4 regions of the Simiduia sp. 21SJ11W-1 genome follow, and region 1 is predicted to be linked to each of the others. Evidence: predicted binding sites of a transcription regulator. Region 1 holds the regulator's gene; each other region holds the start of a gene.

Region 1 (7,305 bases):
CGTCGAAGTCGATGGAGTGAGACAGTGTAATCAGCGCACCGGTGGTGGCCTCGCAGTTGGCAACCCGGCAGTGGGGTATGGCGATACCGTGGCCGAGGCCGGTGCTGCCCAGGCGTTCGCGGGCAACCAGGCTGCGAAAGAGGTCGTCGGCGGCGAGGGAGGGGATATCGTTAGAGATCAGGTCGGCCAGAATTTCCAGCGCGCGCTTTTTGCTGACGCCATCCACGCCGTGTTGCACACGGCGTGGGGCCAAGAGATTTTCAAACTGCATAAATTCAACGGTGGCTTCGAAGCTTTTCTTTGTGCTTGATAAGTTGGCGATCCAGCTTATCGGTGAGTAGATCGATGGCAGCATACAGGTCTTCGGACTGAGAGTCAGCGAAAAACTCGGCGCCACTGACGTGGACGGTAGCTTCTGCCTTTTGTCGCTGTTTATCAACACTCAAAATGGCATTGATGCTGGTTATTCGGTCGTGGTGGCGTTCGAGTTTTTCAAGCTTGGTGTTGACATAGCTTTTGATGGCGTCGGTCAGGTCGAGATGGTGTCCGCTGATGTTGATTTGCATTTGCTGCTCCTTTTGTCGCTGCGTTTGCGTTGCACCCGCCCCGCATTGGTGCAATACCGTTGCGGGGCACCAATACTCGCTTGCTAAATCAGTCGCTTTCGCTCATTCGAGGCCGCGATACCGAGAGACTCCCGGTACTTGGCGATGGTACGCCTGGCCACCTGAATGCCTTGCTCTTCTAAGAGCTTGGTAATTTTGCTGTCGCTCAAGGGCTTTTTGGGGTTCTCTGCGGCCACCAGCTTCTTGATGATGGCGCGAATTGCCGTTGAGGAACACTCGCCGCCTGAGTCTGTGCTCACGTGGCTTGAGAAGAAATACTTGAGTTCGTAAATGCCCTGGGGGGTGTGCATGTACTTTTGCGTAGTCACCCGGGATATGGTGGATTCATGCATGCCAACTTCTTCGGCGATGTCGTGCAGCACCATGGGTTTCATGGCTTCCGGGCCGTGTTCGAAAAAGCCCACCTGTTTTTCAACAATGCAGCTGGCCACCTTGAGTAATGTTTCGTTGCGGCTTTGCAGGCTCTTTAAAAACCAGCGGGCCTCTTGCAGGTTATCGCGCAGGAAGTTGTTATCTTTGCTGGTGTCGGCGCGCTTTACCAGCGACGCGTAGCCTGAGTTGATACGGATCTTGGGCGCGATATCTGGATTGAGCTCCACTAGCCACCGATCCTGTTTTTTGCTGACAAAGACATCCGGGACGACATACTCGGTTTCAGCCCGGCTGATACTCTCGCCCGGGCGCGGGTTAAGGGTTTGGATCAGCCCGATGGTTTCGGCAAGCTCTGATTCCTTGAGCTTACAGCGGCGCATGAGTTGCTTGTAATCGCGGCTGCCTAGCAGGGCCAAGTGATCCTTAACAATCAGTTTAGCAGCATCCAGAAAAGGTGTAGTGGCCGGTAGTGTGCGCAACTGAATCAGCAGGCATTCCGATAAATCCTGACCGCCAACGCCTGGCGGGTCGAATTGTTGCAGCCGGTGCAGCACCGCCAGTACTTCATCGTGTTCGAGGGGGTCATCTTGCAGATCGGCGTCTTGGCCCAGGCCCTCGGTTATTTCTTCCAGAGGTGAGGCCAACAGCCCGCTGGGCTCTATGGCATCGATGATGGCCATGGCAATCACCCGATCACGATCAGACATGGGCGTGAGGTTGAGCTGCCACAGCAAATGTTCTTGCAGGGTTTCGCCGCCGCTGTCGTCGCGCTCGTAGTCGCGATCGTCGTCCGATGCCGGGCCTGCGCTGGCGGGGCCCGAGGTGTAGATGTCGTCCCAGTTGGTATCTACCGGCAGGTCGTCTGGAATGTCGTTATTCCAGTCGGCATCCATCGAGGTGTCGCTGGTGGTGTCGGTTGCGGGGGTATCCGGGGCGTTGTCGTTTGCGTCTTTGCCGTCTGGCTGGGCAGATTGGCTGTTGTCTGGGTGGTCTGCGGCGTTATCGGCGCCTGTGTCATCGCCGTCTGCCATCTCGAGCATAGGGTTGGATTCCAGCGCCTCCTGGATTTCGGCCTGTAAGTCCAGTGTCGACAATTGCAGCAGCCGGATGGCCTGTTGCAACTGCGGCGTCATGGTCAGCTGCTGACCGAGTTTTAGCTGTAGAGATGGCTTCATGGGGTAATGACTTACATCCTCTTGGTTGCTGCCCAAAACGTGGCCTTAACTCCAGCGGGCGCAACCTAAGTGTAGTCATCCGGCAATAGCGAGGCAATATTGACAAGCAAGCACCATGCCTTTATGGGTGATTTAAGGTTGGCGCGTAAAGCGTTGTTGTTCTGCGCGCCAGTGCGGTGATGTGCAGGCCTAGAGGGTGAACTGGTCGCCTAGGTACACCTCGCGTACCCGCTGGTTGGCGAGCACCGTGCTGGCATCGCCCTCGGCAATAATGTGGCCTTCGCTAACGATGTAGGCCTTTTCGCAGATGCTGAGGGTTTCGCGTACATTGTGGTCGGTAATCAGTACGCCGATGCCGCGATCTTTAAGGTGCTTGATGATGCCTTTGATATCGCCCACGGAAATGGGGTCGACTCCGGCGAAGGGTTCATCCAGCAAAATAAACCGTGGCTCGGTGGCCAGGGCCCGGGCAATTTCCACCCGACGGCGTTCGCCGCCCGACAGCGCCATGCCCAGGCTGTCGCGGATGTGGGTAATGTGAAACTCTTCCAGCAAATCTTCCATGCGCGCTAAGCGCTGTTTGCGGTTGAGCTCTTTGCGGGTTTCCAGAATGGCAAGAATATTGTTGGCCACGGTGAGTTTGCGAAATACCGAGGCCTCTTGCGGAAGATAGCCGATGCCCGCCCGTGCGCGCCCGTGAATGGGCAGGGGGGTTAAGTCCTGATCGTCGATGCTCACGCGCCCGGCATCGCTTTCTACCAGGCCCGCAATCATGTAAAAGCAAGTGGTTTTGCCGGCGCCATTGGGGCCCAAGAGGCCCACTATCTGGCCGCTGTTTACCTCCATCGATACGTCGATTACTACCCGGCGGCCCTTGTAGCTCTTGGCCAGGTTCAGTGCTTGCAACTGGCTCATTGGTCTTTTTGCTCCGCGGGCGTGCGCTTTTGAGGCTGCAGAATAACGTTGACCCGCTCCTTGCTATCGGTACGGCGGCCGGCCTCAACGGTGGCCAGGTGAATGTTGTAGTTGATTTGATCACCGGTGATCAGTGAGCCGTCTTGCTCTACGCGGGCTTTGCCTGTGATGGTGAGCTTTTCATTACCCACTTCGTACACCAGTAATTCGCCGCGGGCTTTTACCAGTGGCTTATCGATCTCGGGTTGCTGTTGAAAGTGGGCCGGTGCACCGGTGGCTACCACGCGGTAAACCTCGTTGTTCTTGCTGTAAAACACGGCTTTTTCAGCCTCGATGTAGATGCTGCCCTGTTCAATGACGACGTTACCCACATAAGTTAGAACGCCCTTTTTTTTATCTAGATCGAAATCGTCCGACTTGATGTTAATGGGCTGATCGCGATCGGTGGGCAGCGCTTGTGCCAATGGTGTAACCATCACGGCCAAGGCGGCAAGGGCGAGCCAGGCGTGGCTGCGGCGCGGGTTATTGTGTTTCATAAGTGCCTGTGACTCCGCGAGTAAGTTTAAAAGTCTGGGTTTTGATATTGGCGTTCAGCGCATTGCCGTGGGTAATGCCTTGGGGCGAAAGTATTTTCACCGGCTGATCCGTTTCAGCCACCTGGCGCTTGGTAAAGTAGATCAACTTTTCTGTAAAGAGTTCCGTGGTGCCCTCAACCGGATCCTGTTGAAACAGGTGTACGTTGCCGGTGAGTTCAAGCCGGTCATCCTTGTTGGTTGCGCGCGCTCGATCGGCCACAATAATCCAGGGCGCCTGATCGGGATTATAGATTTCAGCGCGCAGCTGCTCTACCAGGGTGAAATCTTTGTTGCTGGCCTTGCCGGCGGGTTGGTAGTGATCGGCGCGCACGCCGGTCACGCGCCGGCTTACCTTGCCGGCTTCATCGTAATGAACGCTCACGAAGTCGGTCATGAAAAATGCCGGTGCCTGTTGCTCTGCATCTTTTGGGGGCTGCTCGAACAGGCGTGTAGAGGGTGTCTCCACCATAAACAGGTAGATGAACACGATCAGGGCAACAATAACGGGCAGTAATTTTTTAAGTTTTGCCAACGCTGTTTTCCTTTGTGCGCCAGGATTGAGTGAGAGCGGGCCGTGGCCGGCTTCAGCCTGTGTATTTAGCCAGTAGCGCTGCGTGCGTGCCTTGTGCCTGCATGATGAAATCGCAGGCTTCACGCACGGCCCCTTCGCCGCCGTTGCGCGCACTTTGCCAGTGGGCGCGGGCTACCACATCCGGGTGAGCGTTGGCGGTGGTCATGGCCAGGCCCACTTTTACCATGCAGGTGAGATCCGGATGGTCGTCACCCATGAAGGCGATTTGCTCGAGCGCAAGCGGCAGGTCTGTGAGGATTTCCTGCAGGGCGGCAAATTTATCTTCGCGGCCTTGCACCAAAATATTTATACCCAAATCACCCGCGCGGCGCGCCACCAACTCACTTTTGCGCCCGGTAATAATGCCCACCTGTACCCCCGATTTTTGCAGCAGCTTGATGCCGTGGCCATCTTGGGTGTTGAAGGCTTTCATCTCGTTGCCCTGGTTGTCGAAGTAGAGCTTGCCGTCGGTGAGTACGCCGTCTACATCGAGTAGCAGCAGTTTGATGTTTTTTGCCGAGGCCAGTGCTTGAGTCATGGGTGGGTCCGAAATGCAAAATGAATGTTGGGTTGCAACTTAGGTTGGCGTTGTGCGCGCCTGAATACTAAACGATTCCTGCCCGCAAAATGTCGTGCATGTGCAGCAGGCCTACGGGGTGTTTGTTGTGGTCTTCAACCACCAGCGCGGTAATTTTTCGCTGTTCCATCAAGGTGAGGGCTTCGGCCGCCAGCAGGTCTGTGGTTACCGTAAGCGGGTTGCGCGTCATCACCTGGGCCATGGTGGCGGTGGCCAGATTCGCCCCTAGATCCACGCAGCGGCGCAGGTCGCCGTCGGTGAAAACGCCAATCAATTGATCTGCCTCGTCCACAACGGTCGTCATGCCAAAGCCCTTGCGGGTCATTTCCACGAGCGCCGTAGACAGCAAGGTATCGGGGCTGACCTTTGGCAGCTCCTGGCCTGCGTGCATCAGATCGCTAGCGCGCACAAGCAGGCGCCGGCCCAAGGCGCCGCCCGGGTGCGAAAAGGCAAATTCTTCTTTGGTGAAGCCGCGGGCTTCCAATAGCGCGACTGCCAAGGCATCGCCCACCACCAGGGTGACGGTAGTCGATGAGGTGGGCGCCAAATCCAGCGGGCAGGCCTCGGCCTGAATACTGATGTCCAGGTTTACATCGGCAGCCTGCGCCAGCGGCGAGTTGGGGTTGCCGGTCATGCTGATGATGGGAATTTGCATACGCTTGAATAAGGGGATCAGCGTGAGCACTTCCGATGATGAGCCGGAATTGGAAATGGCGATGACCACATCCTGGCGGGTCACCATGCCCAGGTCGCCATGGCTGGCCTCACCCGGGTGTACAAAAAAGGCCGGGGTGCCGGTGCTGGCCAATGTGGCGGCTATCTTGCCGCCGATGTGGCCGGATTTGCCCATGCCCGTCACAATGGTACGGCCCTGGCAGGCAAGAATCAGCTGGCAGGCGCGGGCAAAATTGGCATCCATGCGTGCGTCGAGCGCGGCAATGGCATCGAGCTCAATCTTGACGGTGCGCTTTCCGGCTTCAATAAAGGCAAAGTGTTGATTCATGGGGCTTACTCGCACTGATTCAGATTCGGTTAAGGGGCGTAATGGTATAGTGCCTACTCGTGAATGTCAGCTAAACCGCGTGCGATAAACTAGCGTAAAACGCCGGTAGCTGAATGGCGAATATTTAAAATAGGCGGTGGTTTTTTCTGCACTTAAGGTAGAATGGCCGCCCGGTACCGGGCAGATGCTGCCAGGTTTTTAACCGTAAGGTTTGGAAGAAAAGGAGAGGTTTGGCTATGGGTTCCCGGATTTTAGGTGCGCTGTTGGGCGCTTTCTTGTTGTTTGCCGCATCGGCACAGGGTGCCGCTGAGGTTGGCCCGCGTGAAGTGGTGGTGGGCGTTGTAGATTCCCTGAAGGCTGCGGTGAACAAGCACGATGCTGAAAAAGACCCAGAGGCCGTGAAACTGTTGGCTGAAATGCGAGGCATTTTGGAGCCGGTGGTGGATTTTGGTTTTATTGCGCGGGTGGTGATGGGGCCTGCAGCCAAAAAGGCCACGCCCGAGCAGATGGCAAAGTTTGAAAGCATATTCCGCGACAGCCTGGTATCCACCTACGCCAAAGGCATGACCGGCTATGTGCAGGCCGAAATGGCCATCCCGCCGCTGGCCCCCGAGGCCGCTGGCCAAAACCGCGTGGCGGTGCGCCAAGAGGTGACCACCTCATCCGGCGTGCAGGTAATTGACTACACCATGGCCAAGAACCGCACCACCGGTGAGTGGAAGTTGATCAATGTGGTGCTTAATGGCATCAACCTCGGCAAGACATTCCGCAGCCAGTTTGCCCAGGCGTACAAGCAGCACAAGGGCAATGTGGATCTGGTGATAGCCGAGTGGGCCAAAGAGCTGCCCGCCAAGCCCTAAAGTTGCCGCGAGCCGTGCAAAAAAGCCGGTAAACCAGTAGACTTGGCACCCCCTGAAATGGGGGTGTTTTGTTTTCGTGATGAGCGTCACACGGCGCCCGTTGCCCCAAGTTTTAAGAGGCAAACCATGCAACCGCAAGAAATCAAGGCGCTGATAGAAGCCGCCATCGCAGAGAGCCAGGTAGAGGTGTCTATTGCCGGCAGCCATGTAAACCTGGTGGTGGTCAGCCCTGCATTTGAGGGTATGCGCCCGGTGCAGAAGCAGCAGCTGGTGTACAAGGCGTTGTCTGAGCAGATTGCCAGCGGCGTAATTCACGCTGTAAACATGCAGACCTTAACCCCTGCAGAGGCCGGCTAGCCCGCAACACGTGCCCGCTAGGGCCCAGTCATACCTGTAAGAGAAAAATATGGACAAATTGCTCATCCAAGGCGGCGCCCGTCTCGACGGTGAAATCCGCATTTCCGGGGCCAAAAACTCTGGCCTTCCGATCCTTGCTGCCACGCTTCTGGCCGAAGGGCCGATGCATATCTGCAATTTGCCCCATCTGAACGACATCACCACCATGCTCGCACTGCTGCGCTGCATGGGGGTGGAGATCACCATTGATGAAAAAATGTGTGTTGAAACCAAC
Region 2 (7,305 bases), 330 kb from region 1:
ATCACAATGTTCACGGCGTTGTCGTCAACAATCAGAATTCGACCTTGATGCACTTTCATCATCTGTAGCTACTCGTAAGCCTATTGTTATTAGCGCGGTGCGCTCACTGGGCGTTCATCTCTAGCAAAAAGGTCACAGGGCCATCGTTGGTGAGGCTCACCTGCATGTCGGCACCAAAGCGCCCGAAAGCCACCTGGGCGTGCAGGCTTTCGAGCCGGGCCTGCGTGTAATCGAACAGCGCCCGGGCTTCTGCCGGCGGGCAGGCATTGGAAAACCCCGGCCGCAGCCCTTTTTGGGTATCGGCCGCCAAGGTAAATTGCGATACCAACAGCACACCACCCTGTACGTCTTGCACACTCAAGTTCATCTTGCCTTCAGTGTCGGAGAACACGCGGTAGGCAAGGAGCTTATCCAGTAATTTATCGGCCACCGCTTCGGTGTCGCCACGCTGCACCCCCAGCAAAACCAGTAAGCCCTGATCAATGGCGCCCACTGTGTGGCCTTCGATATCTACCCTTGCATGGGTTACTCGCTGAATTAACGCCCGCACGCCCCTTCCCTACTGATAACTGCTTATTACAAGGCCACCAGTGTACCGCAGGCAGCGCTAGCCGCAATCGGGGGGCGGCGCATTGCAGGCACCGGCGATATCGGCCTGGGCCTTCACCACTGCATCCAGCATGGCGGCCTCGCGCACTGAATGGCCGGCCTCGCGTACTATGTGGATTTTCATGTCTGGCAGCACCCCCTGCAGGTGCCACACACCTGAAAGTGGCGAGATCATGTCGAAGCGCCCGTGCACACAGGTAATGCCGTGCGATTGCAGGGCGCCAAGGTGTGGCAACACACCGGCGGGCTGATCAAAATCCCACTGGCGCTGCATGTAAGCGGCCTGCAGGCAGGCATGGGCCAGCACCACCGGCGGCTCAAGATAGGCCTTCTGCAAATCGGTTTGGGGCTTTAAGCCCGCACATTGCGACATCCACTGGCCCCAGTGGCGCGCCAGTGCCATGCGCTCGATTTCGTTGTCTGACTGGAACATGTCGGTGGCGCGCGCCAGGAGTTCACCCGCACTCAAACCTTCGGTGACCCGCAAGGCCTTGCACAGGTGCCGGTAGGCCTCGGGAAACACCTGTGGCGCGCCCTCTTCAAACAGCCACTCAAGCTCCTGCCGGCGGCCAAGCCCGGTTCCTATAAGCAGCAGATGTTGAATCCGCTCTGGCTCGCGCAGCGCCAGTGTGAGCGCCAGCAGGCCGCCCCAACCAACACCCACCACCACCCATTGCTCTATGCCTAGCTGTTCGCGCAAGGCCACCATGTCGTCGCACAACTGCTCGCGGCGATTATCGGCCAGGGCCAGGTGCGGGCGCGAACGGCCACAACCGCGCTGGTCTGGCAATATCATGTGAAAGCGCTGCGGGTCGAAGAGCCGACGGTCGGCCCCATGGCAGCCGAGGCCCGGGCCATCGTGTAAAAACAGCAGCGGCACGCCCGTGGGCTGGCCGGCCTGCTCAACATATATTTGATGCCCGTTAACGGCGAGTGTGTTGCGGGCGAAGGGGCGAATATCAGGGTAGGCCTGATGCATGGTGATTCACTGCTCTCCTGCTGATCGAAACACGCCACCGCGCATGATGATACGCCCGTACTGACTGCGGCCGTCGTACACCACATGCACCCAGGTGGCATCGCCTGCTGCATGCCAGAATATGGGTTTCTTCATGCCGCGCAGGCCGTTATACACCTGTTCTGAAACCACGATGATGTCGTTGGTTGAATCGTAATATTGCTCCACCGGCGCCCAGGGCGGCAAGTCGTTGGTGCGGCGAATAAAGCCATCGCGAATCACCTTTTCGGCAAAAAAGCCCACCAGCGGCTCAAGCTCAGGCTCGTGCACCACAAAGGGCAAGTGCTCAAGCAAAAGGCCCTCATACAGGTACACCTCGCGCCCGTCTTTATTGTTGATACGCAGCACTACCGTGGCCTCGCGGCAAGGGTCCCCTGCCACTGTGACAGTCAGGGTATCGGTGGCCTGCTGGCCGGTAAAGGCCACCTTGGCCGTGCGCGTTACGTCACAGGCCGTAGGCGACTGTGCCAATAATGGGGCACTCACCAAGCACGCCAGCAACCACAGGTAACGCAAATAGCCTCGCTTCATTGCCCGAATTCCACTCAGTGCTTAAACAATCCCCAAAGTGTAGACGACCCCAAGCGAACGGAGGCAAACTGGCACCAGAACCGAGGAGCCGCCCATGAATAATCCACGCTGCAACTGGTGCCACGGCGACGCGCTGTATGAGCACTACCACGACCACGAGTGGGGCCGCCCGCTCAAAGACGAGCAAACCCTGTTTGAGTTTTTGGTGCTGGAAGGTGCGCAGGCCGGGCTTAGCTGGATTACTGTGCTACGCAAGCGTGCGCACTACCGCAAGGTATTTGACGGTTTCAACCCAGAGAAAATTGCCCGCTACAGCCCCCAAAAAATCGAACAACTACTGCAAGACCCGGGCATTATCCGCAATCGCCTGAAAGTAAACAGCGCCGTAAAAAACGCCCGCGCCTGGCTGGATATGAAAGAAGCAGGCCAGAGCCCGGTGGCCTTTTTTTGGGATTTTGTGGATGGGCGCCCCATTCAAAACAACCTGCGCTCCATGAGCGAGCTGCCGGCCAGCACCGCGCTTTCAGACCAGCTCAGTAAAGCCCTAAAGCAAGCCGGCTTTAACTTTGTGGGCTCTACCATTTGCTACGCCCACATGCAGGCCACCGGCATGGTGAACGATCACCTGGTCAGCTGCCCGGCACACGCCGAATGCAAAGCACTTGGCGAGGCATTCAGCCTGTAAACCACGCTGTCGGAAAATTTAACAACCCACCTTATCTGAATGGCCTAAACCTACAATAACCCATTGGCATAAAAGGATTTTTCGTTAGTGGCTTGGTATTTGCTCTGCATCCCCTATGCCGCGCTGCGGCCGGATTAACCCACAAGGATGCCAGCACAACCATGAAATCACCTTTTAAAATTGCCGCTCTTGCTCTGCTGTTGGGCGCACCACTGTCTGCCTCTGCAAGCCTGCTCAACGTATGGGGTTCAGACTGGAACCAGATGACCGTAACCGCCGGCAACGGCGACGGCGTTATCGCCCCTGGCGTGGGCGGCCAGCCTTTTGATGTTGAATTTTTGATGTACAAGTTCGACGCCAGCAGCAACACGCTGCACGTGGGCCTGCAAACGGGCTTTGACATCATAGATGCCGACAACAACGGCTACCGCTACGGCAACAAAGACTACTTCAACGGCGACCTGGCCCTGTCTTTTGATGGCGACGACAGCCAATACGAGTACGCACTGGATTTCGGCAATCTCACCAAGGGCTACTATGGCACTAACCTCGGCACAGATGCCGCAGGCCTGTACGCGGTAACGAGCTGGAGCAACGATGTATACACAGGCCACGGCGTGTCCAACCCCTTTGCCATGGCCAGTGGCAACCTGTTGATTGCCGCCAATGGCAGCAACTTCACGGAAAGTTATGCAATGGGCGCAGACGGTAAGAAATCCTTCTACAACATGTTCAGTTTCAACATTGGTGCCATTGGCTTGATGAGCGATTTCACCATGGACGCCCACTGGACCATGTCGTGTGGCAACGATTGGCTGGATGCGCGTGCAGACATCAAAGTACCCGAGCCCGCCCCCTTTGCCCTGCTGGGCTTGGGCTTGTTAGGTTTGGCGGCCATGCGCAAGCGCAAGGCCTGATTCAGCACAACTAAGAAGGCACAACTAGAAAGGCACCCAAAGGTGCCTTTTTTCATGCCTTAATTTGCCAGCGACACTTACCACTTACGCCCTAAACGCCACTCCACCAGCTTGCGCTCCCAATCGGCTGTGCCAAAGCGGATAACCTCGAAAGCGCTCAAGCCATGAAAAAGCACCCCCACACCCCAGCCGAAGAAACCCCACAACAGAGTGCTTGAGTATTCATCATCCAAAAACAGAAAGACGGCACAAAAAATTACGTACATTAGCAGGTGGCTGAAGAATTCTTTTACACCCTTGATGTATTCAACGGCCAGATCTTCCTCCAGATCTGCCTTGCTGTTGGCTTGATTTGCGGGCTTGTCTACTGATTGATCACTTGTCATTGGGCGTTCCTCGCTGAGAAAAATGGAAAATTCCACCTCAAACACCGCAGCCAGTGATTTTGCCGTTTCAAGCCCGGGCTTGTGGCCGCGCTCCAGCCGCTGAATGGTGCGCACTGTGACACCCGCCATGTCTGCCAGCTGCTCTTGCGACCAGCCGCGCTGTAACCTGAGCTTACGTAAAATCATCGTTCTGCCTTTGCTGTTGAGGTGGTGCCATGATTGCGAAAAATCGCCCAGCCCAACACGAAGCTTACCTGAAACCAACCCGACAGTAAGGTGAAACCACCCCGAAACCGGCCCTGAAACCAGCGGGACGCTCAGGCTAAACCCCAACAATGGCGGGCGTTGCAGGGTATTTACAATATTTCGGCGAACAGGCCCCTGAAGGTAGCTGCCGGGCGGAATAGGCTGTGAAATACAACCAGAGATTAACCAGCCCTCAGAGGAAATAAGCGGTTCGCTTAATTTTCGCTTCAAGATCCGGGGCTATGGAGTCAAGGGCTGTGTGAATGCTCGCGCAGCGAATTGCCAACTCTTGCCATGCCCTGCAATGCGGCGCCGGCCTTTGCTGGGTTTTGGGGTGGCAGTGAATTCGAGCACGCCGAATCGATGCGTCGACCCGGCGCCTTCCCTGGCTCTTTTCGGCACATTGTCGCGTTCACCGTGATACCGGCCATCCTTGGCCATGCCCTGCAATACGGCGTCCTGCCTTTGCTGGGTTTTGGGGTAGCAGTGAATTCGAGCACGCCGAATCGATGCGTCGACCCGGCGCCCTCCCTGGCTCTTTTCGGCATACCGGCCATCCTTGGCCATAAAAAAACCCCGCCGGGGCGGGGTGAATCTGACGCTATCTGAACAAGTTCAGAGGGGTAAAATGTGCCGCTCACGGCAGTCACAGGGAGAGCATTCCCTATGCACACCCTACGGTGTGGAGTGGTTGCTAGATTAGGGGACGGATTAATATTCTTCCAGTGACTTTTAATCAATTTAGATATGAATTAAATTCACACCCATGAATATTGATCAACTGGCCCGGCTAGACCTGAACCTATTGGTCACTCTGCACCTGCTGCTTGAAGAGCGGCAAGTCTCGCGGGTGGCCGAGCGGTTGCACCTTACCCAGTCTACCGTGAGCAAGGCCTTGGGCCGGCTGCGTCAAGCGCTGGACGATCCGCTATTTACCCGCAGCCCCCAGGGCCTAACGCCCACCCCCAAAGCCCTTGCAATGGCAGAGCCACTGGCCCACTGGCTGCGCGGAGCCGATAAACTACTGCTGCCCCAAGGCTTCGACAGCCGCCACTACCAGGGCCAGTTCCGCTTGGCGCTGGGTGAATACCTGGGCGTGGCCATTATGCCAACACTGGTATCGCGGCTTGCCCTTGAAGCGCCGGGGGTACGCCTGAGTGCGGCCGCCCACGAGGCCAACCCGCTCAAGCAACTGGCCGATGGCGAGCTGGATTTTGCCGTGCAACTGCAACGCCAGCACTATGGGCCGGGTTTTGAGGTTACGAGCCTTGGCGCCATGCAACCTTGCTTGCTGATGCGTAGTGATCACCCACTTACCGAGCAGGCCACAGTGCAATGGGAGGGCTTTGTGCGCTACCCGCAGGTGCGCTTGCTGGTGGGCGATTTTCGCAAGCTGCAATTCTGGCAACAGGATGCGCGCCTGGCCGAGTACGAGCGCCAATTGCACTTTGTGCTGGAAACCAGCCACCTGATGACCGCCATTGAAGTTTTACTGCGTACCGATGCCATCATGCTGGGCCCGCCGCTGCTGGCCGTAAGCCCGCAGCTGCGCCAATTGCTGGCGGCGCGCCAGATTCCCAGCGCCGATGCCGAGCCGCTCAACACCCTCATGCGCTACGTGCTGGTGCAACATCAACGCACCGCGGGTTCCGGCCCGCACAGCTGGCTACGCAGCCAACTGCTCGGCGCCTGCGCCGAGCTTAAATTCCGCTAGCCAAAGCAGGCCTTTACCCGCGCCCAATCCAGATGGGCTGCCACCGCATCGGCAAGCCTGTCTAGATCTTGCTCTACGCGCAGCCCATGATCGAAGGCTGCCACCTCACCTGTGCCGGCCCAGTGGAGCCACGCGCTCAGGGCCTCGGGGGCATCAAACAACCCATGTAAGTAAGTGCCCGCTATCTGCTCATCTTCACTCAGGTAGCCATCGCTGTATTGGCCGAGGGCAATAAGCGAGGGGGCGGGGCCAGTGGTGCGGCCTGCGTGAATTTCATAGCCCGTAATAACCGCCGGTGGGCGCCCCGGCAGGTGCAAATGCCCGCACACATTGGTGAGGGTTTTCTCGGGCGCCATGGTGGTGCTGATGGGCAGCAGGCCCAAGCCCGCAGAGCTGCCCGCCGGGCCTTCAATGGCCTCTGGGTCGTGAATATCGCGCCCCAACATCTGCAAGCCACCACAAATACCCAGCACCTTGCCGCCGTAGCGCAAGTGGCGAACCAGCTGTTGATCCCAGCCTTGGGCGCGCATGAAGGCCAAATCGGCGCGGGTGTTTTTGGTGCCGGGCAACACAATCAAGTCGGCACCCGCCAGCTCCCTACCCGGGCCTACAAATTCGAAATCTACCTGTGGGTGCAGCCGCAAGGGGTCGAAATCTGTGTGATTGCTGATCCGTTGCCACACAGGTACTTTCACCCGCAAACGCGCGCCCTCTTTACCTGTTGCACTGCTGGTGAGCGCATCTTCGGCGGCAATGTGCAGCTGCTCCAGATAGGGAATCACCCCCAACACCGGCAGGCCTGTGCGTTGCTCCAGCCAATCAAGCCCCGGCTGCAAGAGCGAAATATCACCGCGAAAACGGTTGATCACAAAGCCCCGCACCCGCGCCTGCTCAGATTCCGACAAGAGCGCCAAGGTGCCCACCAAGTGCGCAAAAACGCCGCCCTTGTCGATATCGGCAATGATGATCACCGGGCAGTCCACGGCCTCGGCAAAACCCATGTTGGCAATATCGCCCTCGCGCAAGTTAATTTCCGCGGGGCTGCCGGCGCCCTCAACCACAATAAATTCATAGGCCGATGCGAGCCGCCGGTAGGATTCGAGCACCGCCTGCATGGCCACTTTTTTGTAGTCGTGAAAGGCGCCGGCCTCCATTTGCGAGAGCGCGCGCCCGTGCACAATAACTTGCGCGCCCGTATC
Region 3 (7,305 bases), 1.7 Mb from region 1:
ACCTGGCTCAGGCCCGCCATTGGCAATCAGGAACTGGCCACACTATTGGCTCTGGTAGTGGCGAGCTTTGGCGCACGCGAATTGTGGAAGGCGCACAAACAGCGCCCTGAAAAACCCCACGGGCGCACACTGAACCAGTTGCTAATTGGTGGCGCGGGCATTACCCACGGGCTTTTTGCCTCCGGCGGGCCACTGCTGGTGTTTGCGCTGGCCGGCGGCCAACTAAACAAGGCGCAATTGCGCGCAACGCTGTTATGCGTGTGGTTTAGCTTGAACTTGCTGCTAACCCTCATTTTTGCCTGGCAAGGCAAGTTGCAGGCAGCGCTACCGGATATTTTGCTGTACACGCCCATGGTTTTGGGCGGGTTATTTATTGGGGATTACCTGCACCACCGGGTAGCAGAGCAACAGTTTCGCCAATGGGTGTACGGTGTTCTCACGGTCATTGGCATTATGCTGCTGATACGTGCGTCGCTTTGATGCAAAAAACACGGTTTTGCACCAAAGAGCACCGTTGAAACCCCTTAGCTCCCACAGCCTGGCGGCCCATCTGTTAGCCTGGCGCCGGTTCATCGGTTGGCAATAAAAACAGGCTAGCTGGTACACCCTTTGCATTATCCTGAATATCCATTCACCCGGTTTCAGGATTTACATACCATGCATGCTCAAGCCAGCGAACGCACACTGCCCCAACACACCGCCCAATTGGACGCAGACCTTGCGTTGCTTGCCGAGCTTATTGGCCAATTACAAATTCACCGGGGTGCAAGCCTGGCCGCCCTTGGCGGTGCCCAGGGCTTTCAGCAGCAGCTGCAAGAGCTGCAGCCACAAATAGATCAACTGCTTGCGCGTATGTCTTACGCAGCCACCAAAGCAGACCCGGCCCTTTGGCAACTTATTCAAAGTGAATGGCGCAACACCCGCAAGCATTGGCGCCAGGATAACGCCCTGAACAATTTTGAAATTCACAGCTTTTTAATTGAGCAATGCCACCGTTTGCTCTGGGGCCAGCTCACCCACACCACCGGTGGCAAGGGGCGCACCTGGGAGCTGCTGCGTGAACTGGCTGCCCACACTGAGTGCCTGGCGCAATTGCGGGGGCTCGTGAGCTACGCCATGGCAACGGGCGCGGAATCTGCGCAAGCAAACGATTTACAAGGGCGCATAGTGCAGCTTAATCGCCAAAGCCAGGCGGGTTTGATAGACACCCAGCAAGCACTGATTAAATACTCAAATCAACACGCTATTCACATGCCGCCACTGAAGGCCCGGGTGCAGTTAACGGGCCAGTTTCTACAAAGTATTCAAACCTACATTAACAGCCGCTGCACGCTGCCGGCTGAAAAGGTCTTTCACTTGGGCACGCTCGCAATTGAAGCCAACCAACGGGTGTGGCAAATACTGATGGAAGCACGCTAACGCAAATCAGGTGGCGAAATACACACTTTGAATAATCAAGGCCAGGGCCAACACCAAAGCCAGGCTGCGCCAGAACAACACCGGGTTTCGCTCAAGCAGCGGCTCTGCTTCAAAGCTTGCCACAAGCGCCCGATTGGGTTGGGTTAGGTCGTGCAGAAATTCCGAATAGGCCGCGTAGCGCCCGCGCGGATTGGGTGAGAGCGCCTTTTCAAGCGCCAGATCCAACCACAAAGGCACATCTTTGCGCACCTGACGCAACGGCTGGTAGCGCCACTGATCAAAATGTTTGGGCGGGTTATGCTGCATATTGGGTAACTTGAACGGCAACTGGCCGCAGAGCATTTCATAGGCTATAACCGCAAGTGAAAACAAATCCGAGCGATCGCTCCCCGGCTGGCCCAACAAATATTCGGGTGCAATGTAATCCACAGAGCCCACTGGCACATCTTCAATTAATGGCGAGGCAATTTCACCCAGCCCCGCCACATACACCGTGCCAAAATCGATAATCACCGGCCGCCCCTTGGGGGTAATAATGATGTTTTCAGGTTTTAAATCCCGGTGAATCATGCTTAGGCGCTGAAACGCCCGCAGGCTGGCAACCAGCTTTTCCATCCACTCGCGCACCTGGTTAAAGCTGGGTGCGGGGTTGTCAAATATCCACTGGCGCAGGGTGATCCCCTCAACCCATTCGCACACATGGTACAAAAACGGGCTCTTCTCAGGGCGCGGTAGAATTTTCATAACACCCGGGTGGTTAATACGCCGCCCCACCCACTGCTCACGGATAAACCCTTCAAGGTATTGGGCGTCGTCTTTGAAGTTTTCGGAAGGTGCCTTTAACGCATAGTACCGCTGGGTGTTAATGTCTTGCACTTTATACACGTGTGAGCGGGTGCCACTGTGCATCACAGAAAGCACTTCATAGTGATCCAGCTTTTGGCCCTCTTGCAGTACCGGCGGTATCACCAGTTGAGTGAGCTTTTTGTGCACCTCATCGAGCTCCGCCAATGGCAGCTCTTCTACTTTAACCAATAAACAGGTGAGGTTGTCGTCACTGCCGCGGGCTCTTGCCTGCTCACACAGCGCATGGGCTGCCTGTTCAAGATCATCGCCTGCGGCAAGAATAAGCGCGCTAATATCGGCATCGCCAAGCCAATCGTGCACGCCATCGGTGGTGAGAACAAATATGTCGCCAACGGCGGTTTCCTCTTGCACGTAATCCACTTCAAGGCGGCTATCCATGCCGAGTGCACGGGTAAGAAATTGTTTATTGCCCTGCTGGCGGTGGCAGTGATCTCGGGTGAGTGGCTGAATGCCGCCTTCACGCAATACCGCAATGCGGCTATCGCCTGCGTGAAAAATATGCGCGGTGTTGGATTTTATGAGCAAAGCACTGAAGGTGGTTACAAGGCCATTGTGGCGAGCACTGGCCTGCTGGCCGTGGTGATACAACCAGGAATTTAATGAAGATAACACCCGGTTAGCGGCAACTTTTACAGGCCAGGTATCGGGTGTGGAGAAATAGTCTTCAATGAACAAGGTTACACTGGTAGACGACGCCTGCTGCGCGTTATCGCTACAACTCACGCCATCGGCAATACAGGCCACCCCGCCTTTTAGTTGTGCCACCGAGCCCTTGGGCAAATGTGCGGCAAAGGCATCCTGATTCTCGGGTTTGGCACCTGCTGAGGTGCTGCCACCAAAGCGCAGCTTGAGGGTTTTCTGCCCGGTAATGGCCAGCTCACTCGGATGATCTTGCTCTGTCATAGTGGCACTCGCATAAAGAGAAATGCGCAATGGGTTTTAAAATATAAAACCGGCCACGCAAAAACGTGGCCGGTTGTGCGCTTAGCGTGAGGCTAACGCCCGCCTTTACGATACGGTAATTAACTCAACAGAGCCATCTTCGCGCACTTCGGCAATGTGGCCTGAGGGCTCTTCCATAAACAACAGGGTAACAAAGCCCAGCACGGCTGTGCCTGCAATAACAAAGAAGAAGCTTGAGTAATCTACAAAGCTCAACACGGTAAGGTACACCACTGCACCCACGTTACCGTAGGCGCCGGTCATGCCGGCAATTTGGCCTGTAAGGCGGCGCTTGATCAAGGGCACCACCGCAAACACCGCGCCCTCACCGGCCTGCACGAAGAAAGAACACGCCATGGCGGCAACTACCGCCAACACCAGCGGCCAACCGGAATCGACCATGCCCATTAAGGCATAACCCATAGCCAGGCCTGCGGTAAGAATAAGCAGCGTGGATTTACGGCCAAAGCGATCTGATAACCAGCCGCCACCGGGGCGCGACATCAAATTCATAAACGCGTATGCCGAGGCCACCATGCCAGCCATTACCGGCGTAAGCGCAAAGGTGTCTGCAAAAAACAGCGGCAACATAGAGATAACGGCAAGCTCGGAGCCAAAGGTGGCAAAATAAAGTACGTTTAATACGGCAACTTGCTTGAATTTATAGCGGTGCATTTCTGGCACCGGTTCGCGGAATACATTTTTATTCACCTTCCATACGTGGGTAAGTTCGTACAAGAACAACAGCACCAAGCCCACATAGCACAAGATAGATACGGTTTCCGACAGCATGCTGACACCCTTGGGTGAAAGCTTCCAGGTGAGCAACGCCAGCGCTGCGTACATGGGGATTTTCATAATTACCAGCAAAAAGAAATCGCCTTTGCTGGTAACTTCAATGGCGCCCAGGTTTTTCGGGCGGAAGTAGGTAGAACCTTTGGGCGTATCGCTCACACTGCGATAAAAAATGAAGGCAAACAGCAGGCTCATTAGCCCGGTTAAGCCAATGGCGTAGCGCCAGCCATCGTCGCCGCCAAACAATACCGCAATGGTGGGCAGGGTGAAGGCCGCAGCCGCCGAGCCGAAGTTGCCCCAACCGCCGTAAATGCCCTCTGCCGTGCCCAGCTCGTGCGCGGGAAACCACTCACTCACCAAGCGAATACCAATCACAAAGCCCGCGCCAATAAAGCCCAGCGCAAAACGGGCAATGGCCGCCTGAATGAAGCTATCGGCAAGTGCGAACATCAAGCAGGGAATGGCGCATACCGCCAGTAAACCTGAATACACCAAACGTGGCCCAAAGCGGTCGGTTAGCATGCCTATCAATACACGCGCGGGAATGGTCAGCGCTACGTTCAAAATCAGCAGGGTTTTGATTTCAGAGGGCGTGAGGCCCAGAGAGCTCGCCACCGCTTGCAACATGGGGGCAAAGTTAAACCACACCACAAATGTAATGAAAAAGGCCATCCAACTCAGGTGCAGAATTTTCATCTTGCCTGTGAAGGAGAACAAATTGAAAGGCTGTGCATTGCTCATATCAACGTCCCGTTTGAAGGTTTGAAATCTGATAACAGGGCATAGAGCAAAGGCCATGCCTAAATAAGTTGCGAAGATAAAAAAGTGTGAACCCCCCGTGTGAAGCGGGCTATATGTACACTTTGAATGCAGGGCGACCCGCATATGCTCATAAAAATCTGCAAAAACGCACAGGCATGGAGCAAAGCGCACCCACAAAGGGCAGCCCGCACTGCGAACCTGAGCGCTTGGGCAAACTCCAATAGCAAACGGGCAGTGAACAGCAAAGGCTTAAACGCCCCTAACGTGCCGCTGAAATTCGGGCACAAAAAAAGCGGGTTCAGGTTTAACCCCTCGCCCGCCCTAAGGTGCAAATCGGTAACGCTAAATTTCTGATAGGTTCAGTGGCAACAGCTAGGCTGCAACTTCCACCAGGCCATTGTTTTCGCGCACGCTGTATACCGGCACGGCAACCTCTTCTTCAAGGCAGGCGCCTGTGGCCAGCACAAAGTGTTGCTTATACAAGGGCGAGGCCACCACCAGCTGGTCGCCAATAGAACCCTGGATGCCGCGCGAGAGCACATTGGCCTTGCCGATAGGGTCGAAATTATCCAGCGCGTAGAGCGCCTTTTCTTTACGGGTGCGGAAAATCGCGACCTGTCGGCCACCTACCAGTGCACATACGCCGGTGCCTGGCACTACATCTTCGGAACGGCAGACTACCTGCCAGCCTTGTTCGCTTGAATTACTCATTGCTGTTCTCACACTCTGATTAATCGCTTTAACCCGCGCTTGCTTAGGCAGGCACCGGCTCCACAACCTCTATTGACGGAATACGCTCTGCTTCATTTGCCGGGCGAATTTGCTCGCGCTCCACAACATAGGCGAGATTATCGTCACGGGCATCGGTGTTAATGAAGTGGCTAAAACGCTTAAGCTTTTCTGGGCTTTCAATGGTGGTTTTCCACTCGCACTGGTAGTGCGCAATGTTATTGGCCATTTCACTTTCAAGCTCTGCACCCAGGCCCAGGCTATCTTCAATGATCACCTTCTTGAGGTAGTCCAGGCCGCCTTCCAGGTTTTCAAGCCATACCGAGGTGCGCTGCAGGCGATCTGCCGTGCGCACGTAGAACATCAAGAAGCGATCCACATACTTAATAAGGGTTTCTTTATCGAGATCTGTAGCAAAAAGGTCTGCATGGCGCGGGCGCATGCCGCCGTTACCACACACATAAAGGTTCCAGCCTTTTTCTGTGGCAATTACACCCACATCTTTTGATTGCGCCTCCGCACACTCACGGGTACAGCCCGATACCGCAAACTTCAGCTTGTGGGGTGAGCGCAAGCCTTTGTAGCGATCTTCAATTTCAATGGCAAGGCCTACGGAGTCATCTACCCCGTAGCGACACCAGGTAGAGCCCACGCAGGATTTCACCGTGCGCACAGATTTGCCGTAGGCATGGCCCGTTTCAAAACCGGCATCCACAAGCTTGCGCCAAATGATGGGCAGGTCGTTGAGCTGCGCGCCGAACAAATCCACCCGCTGGCCGCCAGTGATTTTGGTGTACAGGTTAAACTGCTTGGCCACCTCACCCAGTACGATGAGTTTCTCAGGTGTGATTTCACCACCGGCTACACGCGGCACCACTGAATAGGTGCCGTCTTTTTGCAGGTTGCCCAGGAATACATCGTTGGTGTCTTGCAGGCCGATGTGGGCATCTTCAAGAATGTAATCGTTCCAGAACGACGCCAATATAGAGCCCACAGCAGGCTTACAAATATCACAGCCATGGCCTTTGCCATGGCTTTCCAACAATTCATCGAAGGTACGAATTTTCTTGATCCGCACTATGTCTGCCAGCTGCTGGCGCGAGTAGGCGAAGTGTTCACAAATGTCGTTATTCACTTCAACGCCAAGCTTGGTGAGTTCGGCATCCATAACCTGCTTCACCAGCGCCGAGCAACCGCCACAGCCGGTAGAGGCCAAGGTGGTGGCTTTTATGTCGCCCATGGTTTGTGCGCCCTCTTGCACGGCGCAGCAAATAGCCCCTTTGGTTACATCAAAACACGAGCAAATTTGCGCGGTGTCTGGCAGGGAATCTACGCCCATTACTACACCGGCACCGTCTACAGAAGGTAAAATCAGCGCGTTCGGATCTGCAGGCAAATCCATTTCATTGACGCACAACTGCTGAAGTGTGCCATAGGCCTCGGCATCGCCAACCAACACCGCACCCAACAGGCGCGTGCCATCTGCGCTTACCACAATGCGCTTGTACACTTCGTCTACACCATTGCTGTAGGTGTAACTTTTACTGCCGGGTGTGTTGCCGTGGGCATCGCCCACCGAGGCTACATCTACACCCAAAAGCTTGAGCTTGGTGCTCATGTCTGCGCCGGTAAATGTTTCGTCTGCACCCTGAATGTGAGACAGCGCCACCTTCGCCATCTGATAACCCGGCGCCACCAAGCCATAGATACGGCCACTCCACAATGCACACTCACCAATGGCGTATACATCGGGATTAGAGGTTTGGCAGTTGTCGTTAATTTCAATGCCGC
Region 4 (7,305 bases), 1.4 Mb from region 1:
AGATGCCGCAGCTAACACCTTGCGCACGCGGCTGAGCTTTACCTCAGGCAGTGTGAGCGGCCTGAGCATGGGCCTGGAATTTGACGACGTGCGCCACTTGGGCAGCGATGACTTTAACAGCACAGGCAATGGCAACGGTGCCTACCCGGTAGTGGCAGATCCACGCGGTACAGACTTAAACCAATGGTATGCAAAATACACAACCGGGAGCTTTACCGCTACCGGTGGCCGTCAGCGCATAGTGCTAGATGATCAGCGCTTCGTGGGCGGGGTGGCCTGGCGCCAGAATGAGCAAACCTACGATGGCGTTAGGCTGCAAGCAAAAACCGAAATTTTTGCCGCAGACTACAGCTATGTGGCTCAGGTAAATCGGATCTTTGGGCCAGAGGGCAACGGCGCAACCATCAACGGTGATGTACACCTGTTGAATGGTGCCTGGTCTATTACTGAAGGCCAAAAAATCGTGGGCTTTTACTACCACATGGATTTTGAAGATGCCGCGAGCGCATCCAACCAAACCCTTGGCGTTCGCTACCAAGGCAGCTTCGACCCCTTCAGCATCACCGCAAGTTACGCCACACAAAATGAAACCGGCGATGCGCCTGTTGAATACAGCGCCGACTACTTCCTGATAGAGGCCAGTGCAAAAGTCAGCAGCCTAACCGCAACCGCTGGCTACGAAATACTGGGTTCTGATAGCGGCATAAGAGCCTTTCAAACACCCTTGGCAACCGGGCACAAGTTCCAGGGCTTTGCAGACAAATTCCTGGGCACCCCCGCCAACGGCATTGAAGATGCCTACATTGGCGCAGCCATGCCCATTGGCCCTGTTAAGGTTGCCCTGACCTACCACGACTTCAAAGCCGCCGAAGGTAGCGCTAAGTACGGCACCGAATGGGATTTGGTTGTGGCCTACGCCGTTAACGAGCAGTTAAAAACCCTGATTAAATTTGCAGACTACAGCGCAGACGACTACGCAACCGATACGCAAAAAATCTGGTTCCAGGTACAGCTGAGCCTGTAACGGGCCAGTTGTATCCACTTAGGGTGCCATATAACTGCTAGCACCCACCTCACAGAAATTTTTCTTTCGCCCCCTTCTTGGGGGCTTTTTTGTGCTCGACATTGCGGCATTCATGCACCAGCAAATTGCAGCCTGCAATATTTACGCGCGCCAACCCGGCACCTGCGCCACAATTAAATGCACTTGCAAAGCGTTCCGGCGCGGCCTTCAGCACCAACTTCATGCACGCACTAGTTGGCGCAATTAAAGTCGCACCAATTCAGTGAAAAACCGGCATCAAAATACAAATTAACGTGTACACAGGTAAGTTGGCACAAGCCTTGTATTGGTTATGGGGAGTTATGGAAATAAAACGAATTCATACAGACCAAATTAGCGCGCAATACGCAGAGCGCAACAAACGCCAAGACTTTAAAACCTAAAAAATACTTACAAAGCTACAGGAGTGTCACATGAGAAGCGTTAAAACCCTGATCACAGCCCTGGCCTTAAGTTTAAGCCTTGCCAACACAAGCCAGGCCGCAGAGCCTGAAAAAGACGAGCTTAAATTTGGCTTTATCAAGCTTACCGATATGGCGCCACTGGCCATTGCACTGGAAAAAGGTTTCTTTGAAGAAGAGGGCCTGTTTGTAGAGCTTGAAGCCCAGGCTAACTGGAAAGTGCTACTTGATCGCGTGATTACCGGCGAGCTGGACGGAGCCCACATGCTGGCAGGCCAACCACTGGGCGCAACCATTGGCTACGGCACCCAAGCACACATTGTGACGGCCTTCAGCATGGATTTAAACGGTAACGGCATTACCGTTTCCAATGCCGTATGGGAAGACATGAAGAAAAATATTCCCCACGAAAACGGCAAGCCCGTGCACCCCATTAAAGCAGACTACCTAAAACCTGTGGTAGAGGCCTACAAAGCCGATGGCAAGCCATTCAACATGGGCATGGTGTTTCCCGTGTCCACCCACAACTATGAACTGCGCTACTGGCTGGCGGCCGGCGGTATTCACCCGGGCTTCTATGCGCCACACAAAAGCGACACCTCAGGCCAATTACAAGCCGATGTATTGCTGAGTGTAACGCCACCACCACAAATGCCCGCCACCCTGGAAGCTGGCACCATTTATGGCTACTGCGTGGGCGAGCCATGGAACCAGCAAGCAGTGTTCAAGGGTATAGGGGTGCCGGTAATTACCGACTACGAAATTTGGCGTAACAACCCGGAAAAAGTATTCGGCGTAAGTAAAACCTGGGCCGACAAATACCCACAAACACACATCGCCGTTGTGAAAGCCATGATTCGTGCCGCCCAATGGCTGGATGCCAACGACAACGCCAACCGACCGGAAGCTGTGAAAATTCTGGCAAAGCCCTACTACGTAGGCGCCGATGCCGAAGTGATTGCCAACAGCATGACCGGCACCTTCGAATATGAAAAAGGCGACAAACGCGAAGTGCCAGACTTCAACACCTTCTTCCGCCACCACGCCACCTACCCCTACTACAGCGATGCCATCTGGTACCTCACGCAAATGCGCCGCTGGGGCCAGATCGCTGATGCCAAGCCAGACAGCTGGTACATGGACATCGCCAAAAAAGTATACCGCCCAGACATCTACAAACTCGCCGCAGCGGAGCTTGTAGAAGAAGGCAAGATGCAGGCATCGGATTTCCCGGCTGCCGATGAAACAGGATTTAAAGGCCCGCAAACAGGGTTCATTGATGGCGTGGTATACGACGGCCGCGAACCCAATGCCTACCTGGAGAAATTCTCCATCGGCCTGAAAGCGCGCGACACACTTTAATCGCAGGATGTAAACACAACACTGCCCGGCTTTGCCGGGCAAGCCCCGCACAGGTTGCGGTGTTACAAGGAGCCACCTATGACAGCCACAGTGACTACAGCACACCCGCTTGCAAGAATATTCAGAGCCATTAATCAGGCACCGGCCGGCGAACCGTTTCGGCAAGCGGCATTTACCCTGGTGACCTTGTTGATGTTTTTGGTGGGCTGGCACATTGTTGCAAGTAAAATTGATACAAGCCTCGGGCAGCTGCCTGGCCCTACGCAGGTGTACACACAAATGCAAAGCCTGTGGGCCGAGCACCAGCAAGAACGCGGTAAAGAACAGGCATTCTACGAGCGGCAGCAATCGCGCAACGAGAAAAAGCTGGCCCAAGATCCAAACGCCAAAGTGAAATGGCGCGACTACCGTGGCCGCCCCACATTTGTTGATCAAATAGGTACCAGCCTGGTCACGGCTTTTGTGGGCTTTATTCTGGCATCGCTTGTGGCTGTGCCACTGGGTATCATCTGCGGGCTCTCTAGCAGGTTTTACAACTCGGTTAATCCGCTCATTCAAATTTTCAAGCCCATCTCACCACTGGCTTGGCTACCACTGGTGACCATGGTGATATCTGCCGTGTACGTTTCAGACGACCCCTTGGTTGCCAAGTCCTTTCTGGTAAGTGCTGTCACCGTGACTCTCTGTTGCCTGTGGCCCACGCTGATCAACACCACCGTTGCAGTATCAAGCGTTGATCAGGATCTGGTGAACGTGAGCAAGGTGCTGCGGCTTTCTCCCCTTGCGCACATTCGAAAGATTGTTATCCCCTCAGCTATTCCCGGTATTTTTACGGGCCTGCGCTTGTCATTGAGTGTGGGCTGGATGGTGCTGATTGCCGCGGAAATGCTGGCACAGAACCCGGGCCTTGGAAAATTTGTTTGGGATGAATTCCAAAACGGCAGCTCGCAATCTTTAGCGCGCATCATGGTGGCCGTTTTCGCCATTGGCGTTATTGGATTTGCCCTTGATCGCACCATGTTATTGCTGCAAAAAACCGTGAGCTGGGATAAATCCGCCACGCTTCGCTAATTGCCAACGCACAGGAGTTTACTATGGAAAATCGTTACCTCAGCATTGAACAGGTTGCCATGCACTTCCCCACCCCGAAGGGTGAATTCTGCGCGCTGCAAGATGTTTCGCTGCGCATCAACAAAGGCGAGTTCATCTCACTAATTGGCCACTCTGGCTGCGGAAAATCTACCGTGCTAAATATTGTGGCAGGGCTTTATCAGGCCACAAAAGGTGGCGTGATATTAGATGGCAAAGAAGTGAACGAGCCCGGCCCCGAGCGCGCCGTGGTATTTCAGAACCACAGCCTGCTACCCTGGCTCAGCGCCTATGAAAATGTGGCGCTTGCCGTGCAACAGGTTTTTCGCGGCAAGAAATCCAAGCCCGAGATGCGCGAGTGGATTGAGCACAATCTGCGTCTGGTTCACATGGAGCACGCCATGCACAAGCGCCCCCACGAAATTTCCGGCGGCATGAAGCAGCGGGTGGGCATTGCACGCGCGCTTGCCATGGAGCCAAAAGTGCTGCTGATGGACGAGCCCTTTGGTGCACTGGATGCCCTAACCCGCGCGCACTTGCAAGATTCACTCATTGAGATTCAATCTGAACTCAATAGCACCGTGATAATGATTACCCACGATGTAGACGAAGCCGTACTGCTTTCAGACCGAATTGTCATGATGACCAACGGGCCGGCCGCCACTGTGGGTGAAATTCTGGAAGTGGATTTAGCCCGCCCGCGCGATCGCATCGCACTGGCGCACGATGCCCGCTACAACCACTACCGTGCCGAAGTACTTGAATTTTTGCACCGCAGACACAGTAATCCGGCGGCCACCAATAAAAAGGCAGAGCCGAACTCCGACGCTGCCACAGCCAAGGCAGACGAGGCCAGCGCTAAGAAGAAAGCCGAGGTACGCGCAGTTGCCTGAGGCCAAGCCTATAAGTGCTGGCCTTTGGGCAAAATCCACGTCTGAAAAGTGTCATATTTTTTAGATAGGCTTGCTCACTCTTAACTTAAGTAGGCAGCCCAAACAATGGGTTTGATGCCAGTGGGTAAAATCTGGAAAGCGCATTAGAAAAACAGAGAAACAGAGAAACAGAGCGAACAAGAACCGGATAGCAAACACATAAGGAAGCCAACAGGCAGCAGTACAACACGCCGCAGATTAGCAGGAGCCAGGCCCATGAGTGATACAACACGCAAGGCACTGATTACCGGAGCCGCCAGTGGTATAGGTTTGGGGCTGGCGGCCCACCTATACGCGCAAGGCTACCGCGTGTATATGGCAGATCTAGACAGCGACGCCGCAGGCCAGGCTGCCCAACAACTGGCACTGCAACCAGGGGCGGGCGAACTGATACCTTGCGTACTGGATGTGTGCGACCCCGCCCAAGCCAGCCAACTGGCGCGCGAACTGGGTGCATTGGATGTACTGGTAAACAATGCCGGCATTCAACATGTGGCACCCCTTGAAGCCTTTCCTGCCAATACCTGGGCGCGCATTATCAACGTTTTATTGGTGGGGCCGGCCATGGTCACCCAGGCCTTTTTACCGGCCATGAAAGCAAAAAATTTCGGACGCATTGTCAACATCGGCTCAATCCACTCGCTGGTGGCCTCACCCTATAAAAGCGCCTACGTGGCCGCCAAACAAGGCCTGCTGGGCTTCAGCAAGGCTTTGGCACTGGAAACCGCCCAGCAAAATATCACCATCAACACCTTGTGCCCGGCCTATGTAAAAACCCCGCTTGTGGAAAAACAAATTGCAAGCCAGGCGCAAGCGCACAACATGAGCGAGGCCGAGGTGATAGACACCATCATGCTAAAACCCATGCCCAAGAAATCTTTCATCAGCCAGGCTGAGCTGAACGCCGCACTGGATTTTTGCATCAGCCCCCAAGGGCGCAATTTCACGGGCCAAACCCTGGTACTCGATGGCGGCTGGACCGCGCAATAAAAAGCGGTACACCTGAATACCTATTTAAAAACTGTTTTGCCGAGGCTTGCACCATGCAGACAAACTACGCCGAAATGATGTCGCAAATGGCCACTACCGCACTACACCAGTGGCAGCAGCTCACCCGGCCCTTGGGCCAGGGGCTTGCCAGCAAGGCAACCATTAACCCGCAAAAATGGGCCGACCTCCAGCTTGAGTGCTTTCGCAAACAAGCAGAACTCTGGCAGGCACTTGCAGACGCACTGCCGGAAAACAAACCCCTACCCGATGTGGTAGCACCCAAAGGCGACCCACGCTTTAGCGATACCGACTGGGCGAGCAACCCGCTGTTCAGTTTTTTGCGCCAGTCCTATCTACTTAATACCCAAATGATTGAACAGCAACTGGCCAGCATGGAATTTGAAGATGCCACCAGCGCACAGCAAATACAGTTTTATGCACGCCAATACATGAACGCCTGCTCGCCCGCCAACTTTGCCTGGAGCAACCCGGAAGTGGTGCGAGATACACTGGCGCGCCAAGGTGAAAACCTGCGCAGCGGCATGGCCAACTTGCTGGAAGACCTCGCCCAAAGCCCAGCGGCCAGCCTGCGGGTAAGCCAGGTAGATGGCACAGAGTTTTGCGTGGGTAAAAATGTTGCCAGCACCGAGGGCGCGGTGGTGTATCGCAACAAAGTTATGGAGCTCATTCAATACACGCCGCGTAGCCGCGAACACTTTGCTCGGCCTTTGTTAATCGTGCCGCCGTTTATCAACAAGTACTACATTCTGGATTTGAACGAGCGAAAATCCCTGGTGCGCTGGCTACTTGACCAAGGCTTTAGCGTGTTCATGATCTCTTGGGTAAACCCTGACGCCGAGCACAAGCAGCTTGGCTTTGCCGACTACCTTACAGACGGCGTGGTGCAGGCAGCCCGTGTGGTACAAACCATCTCAGGGGCCGATAAAATCAACGCCGCAGGCTACTGCGTAGGCGGCACGCTATTGGCCTGCGCCGAGGCGTGGCTCAGCGCGCGTGAGGATTCGCCACTGGCAAGCGTTACCCTGCTCACCACCCTGTTGGATTTTTCTGAGCCCGGTGACCTGGGCCACTATATGACACGACCTTTGCTTGATGCCTTATCAAGCGACATTCAGCAGCGGGGCTACTTTGATGGCCGGGTAATGGCCACCAGTTTTAATTTCCTGCGGGAAAACAATCTGTATTGGCCAAATTTTATTAACAATTACTTGCTGGGCAAGAAGCCGCCGGCATTCGATCTTTTGTATTGGAACAGCGATTCCACTCACATGAGTGCAGCCGTATTTGAACAATACGTTAAGGCCATGTACCTGGATAACCGCCTAACCCAGCCCAATGGCTTGATAGTGCGCGACACGCCGGTAAACCTCGGCCAAATAACCTGCCCAAGCTATGTGGTGGGCGCACAAAGTGACCACATCGTACTTTGGCAGGCGGCCTATCGCAG

What was found. The regulator sigma-54, encoded in region 1, starts transcription at its own class of promoters, with help from an activator protein. The targets are predictions, from matches to a motif close to TGGCACANNNNTTGCNNT.
Positions count from the first base shown of each region.
Region 2: a site for sigma-54 is predicted at 2,932-2,949, ahead of L1F30_RS03065 (PEP-CTERM sorting domain-containing protein). Genes of this name have one in related genera too.
Region 3: a site for sigma-54 is predicted at 4,808-4,825, ahead of L1F30_RS11980 (NarK family nitrate/nitrite MFS transporter). Genes of this name have one in related genera too.
Region 4: a site for sigma-54 is predicted at 1,334-1,351, ahead of L1F30_RS15785 (CmpA/NrtA family ABC transporter substrate-binding protein). Genes of this name have one in related genera too.

Region 1 covers NZ_CP090959.1:1,031,181-1,038,485, forward strand. Annotated here, with positions in the region: gene L1F30_RS04540 (PTS sugar transporter subunit IIA) at 1-271, opposite strand, end outside; gene hpf (ribosome hibernation-promoting factor, HPF/YfiA family) at 276-566, opposite strand; gene L1F30_RS04550 (RNA polymerase factor sigma-54) at 650-2,173, opposite strand; gene lptB (LPS export ABC transporter ATP-binding protein) at 2,363-3,088, opposite strand; gene lptA (lipopolysaccharide transport periplasmic protein LptA) at 3,085-3,624, opposite strand; gene lptC (LPS export ABC transporter periplasmic protein LptC) at 3,611-4,195, opposite strand; gene L1F30_RS04570 (HAD family hydrolase) at 4,248-4,772, opposite strand; gene L1F30_RS04575 (KpsF/GutQ family sugar-phosphate isomerase) at 4,840-5,814, opposite strand; gene L1F30_RS04580 (phospholipid-binding protein MlaC) at 6,051-6,674, shown strand; gene L1F30_RS04585 (BolA family protein) at 6,801-7,031, shown strand; gene murA (UDP-N-acetylglucosamine 1-carboxyvinyltransferase) at 7,081-7,305, shown strand, end outside.
Region 2 covers NZ_CP090959.1:697,693-704,997, reverse strand. Annotated here, with positions in the region: gene L1F30_RS03090 (HD domain-containing phosphohydrolase) at 1-62, opposite strand, end outside; gene dtd (D-aminoacyl-tRNA deacylase) at 104-550, opposite strand; gene L1F30_RS03080 (alpha/beta fold hydrolase) at 608-1,588, opposite strand; gene L1F30_RS03075 (hypothetical protein) at 1,595-2,158, opposite strand; gene L1F30_RS03070 (DNA-3-methyladenine glycosylase I) at 2,253-2,843, shown strand; gene L1F30_RS03065 (PEP-CTERM sorting domain-containing protein) at 3,005-3,760, shown strand; gene L1F30_RS03060 (helix-turn-helix domain-containing protein) at 3,838-4,332, opposite strand; gene L1F30_RS03055 (LysR family transcriptional regulator) at 5,159-6,106, shown strand; gene L1F30_RS03050 (cobyric acid synthase) at 6,103-7,305, opposite strand, start outside.
Region 3 covers NZ_CP090959.1:2,723,666-2,730,970, forward strand. Annotated here, with positions in the region: gene L1F30_RS11965 (sulfite exporter TauE/SafE family protein) at 1-480, shown strand, start outside; gene L1F30_RS11970 (hypothetical protein) at 658-1,419, shown strand; gene L1F30_RS11975 (bifunctional protein-serine/threonine kinase/phosphatase) at 1,426-3,189, opposite strand; gene L1F30_RS11980 (NarK family nitrate/nitrite MFS transporter) at 3,295-4,764, opposite strand; gene nirD (nitrite reductase small subunit NirD) at 5,158-5,496, opposite strand; gene nirB (nitrite reductase large subunit NirB) at 5,540-7,305, opposite strand, start outside.
Region 4 covers NZ_CP090959.1:3,579,198-3,586,502, forward strand. Annotated here, with positions in the region: gene L1F30_RS15775 (alginate export family protein) at 1-1,024, shown strand, start outside; gene L1F30_RS15780 (hypothetical protein) at 1,074-1,247, opposite strand; gene L1F30_RS15785 (CmpA/NrtA family ABC transporter substrate-binding protein) at 1,477-2,826, shown strand; gene L1F30_RS15790 (ABC transporter permease) at 2,905-3,897, shown strand; gene L1F30_RS15795 (ABC transporter ATP-binding protein) at 3,921-4,808, shown strand; gene L1F30_RS15800 (3-hydroxybutyrate dehydrogenase) at 5,064-5,837, shown strand; gene L1F30_RS15805 (alpha/beta hydrolase) at 5,891-7,305, shown strand, end outside.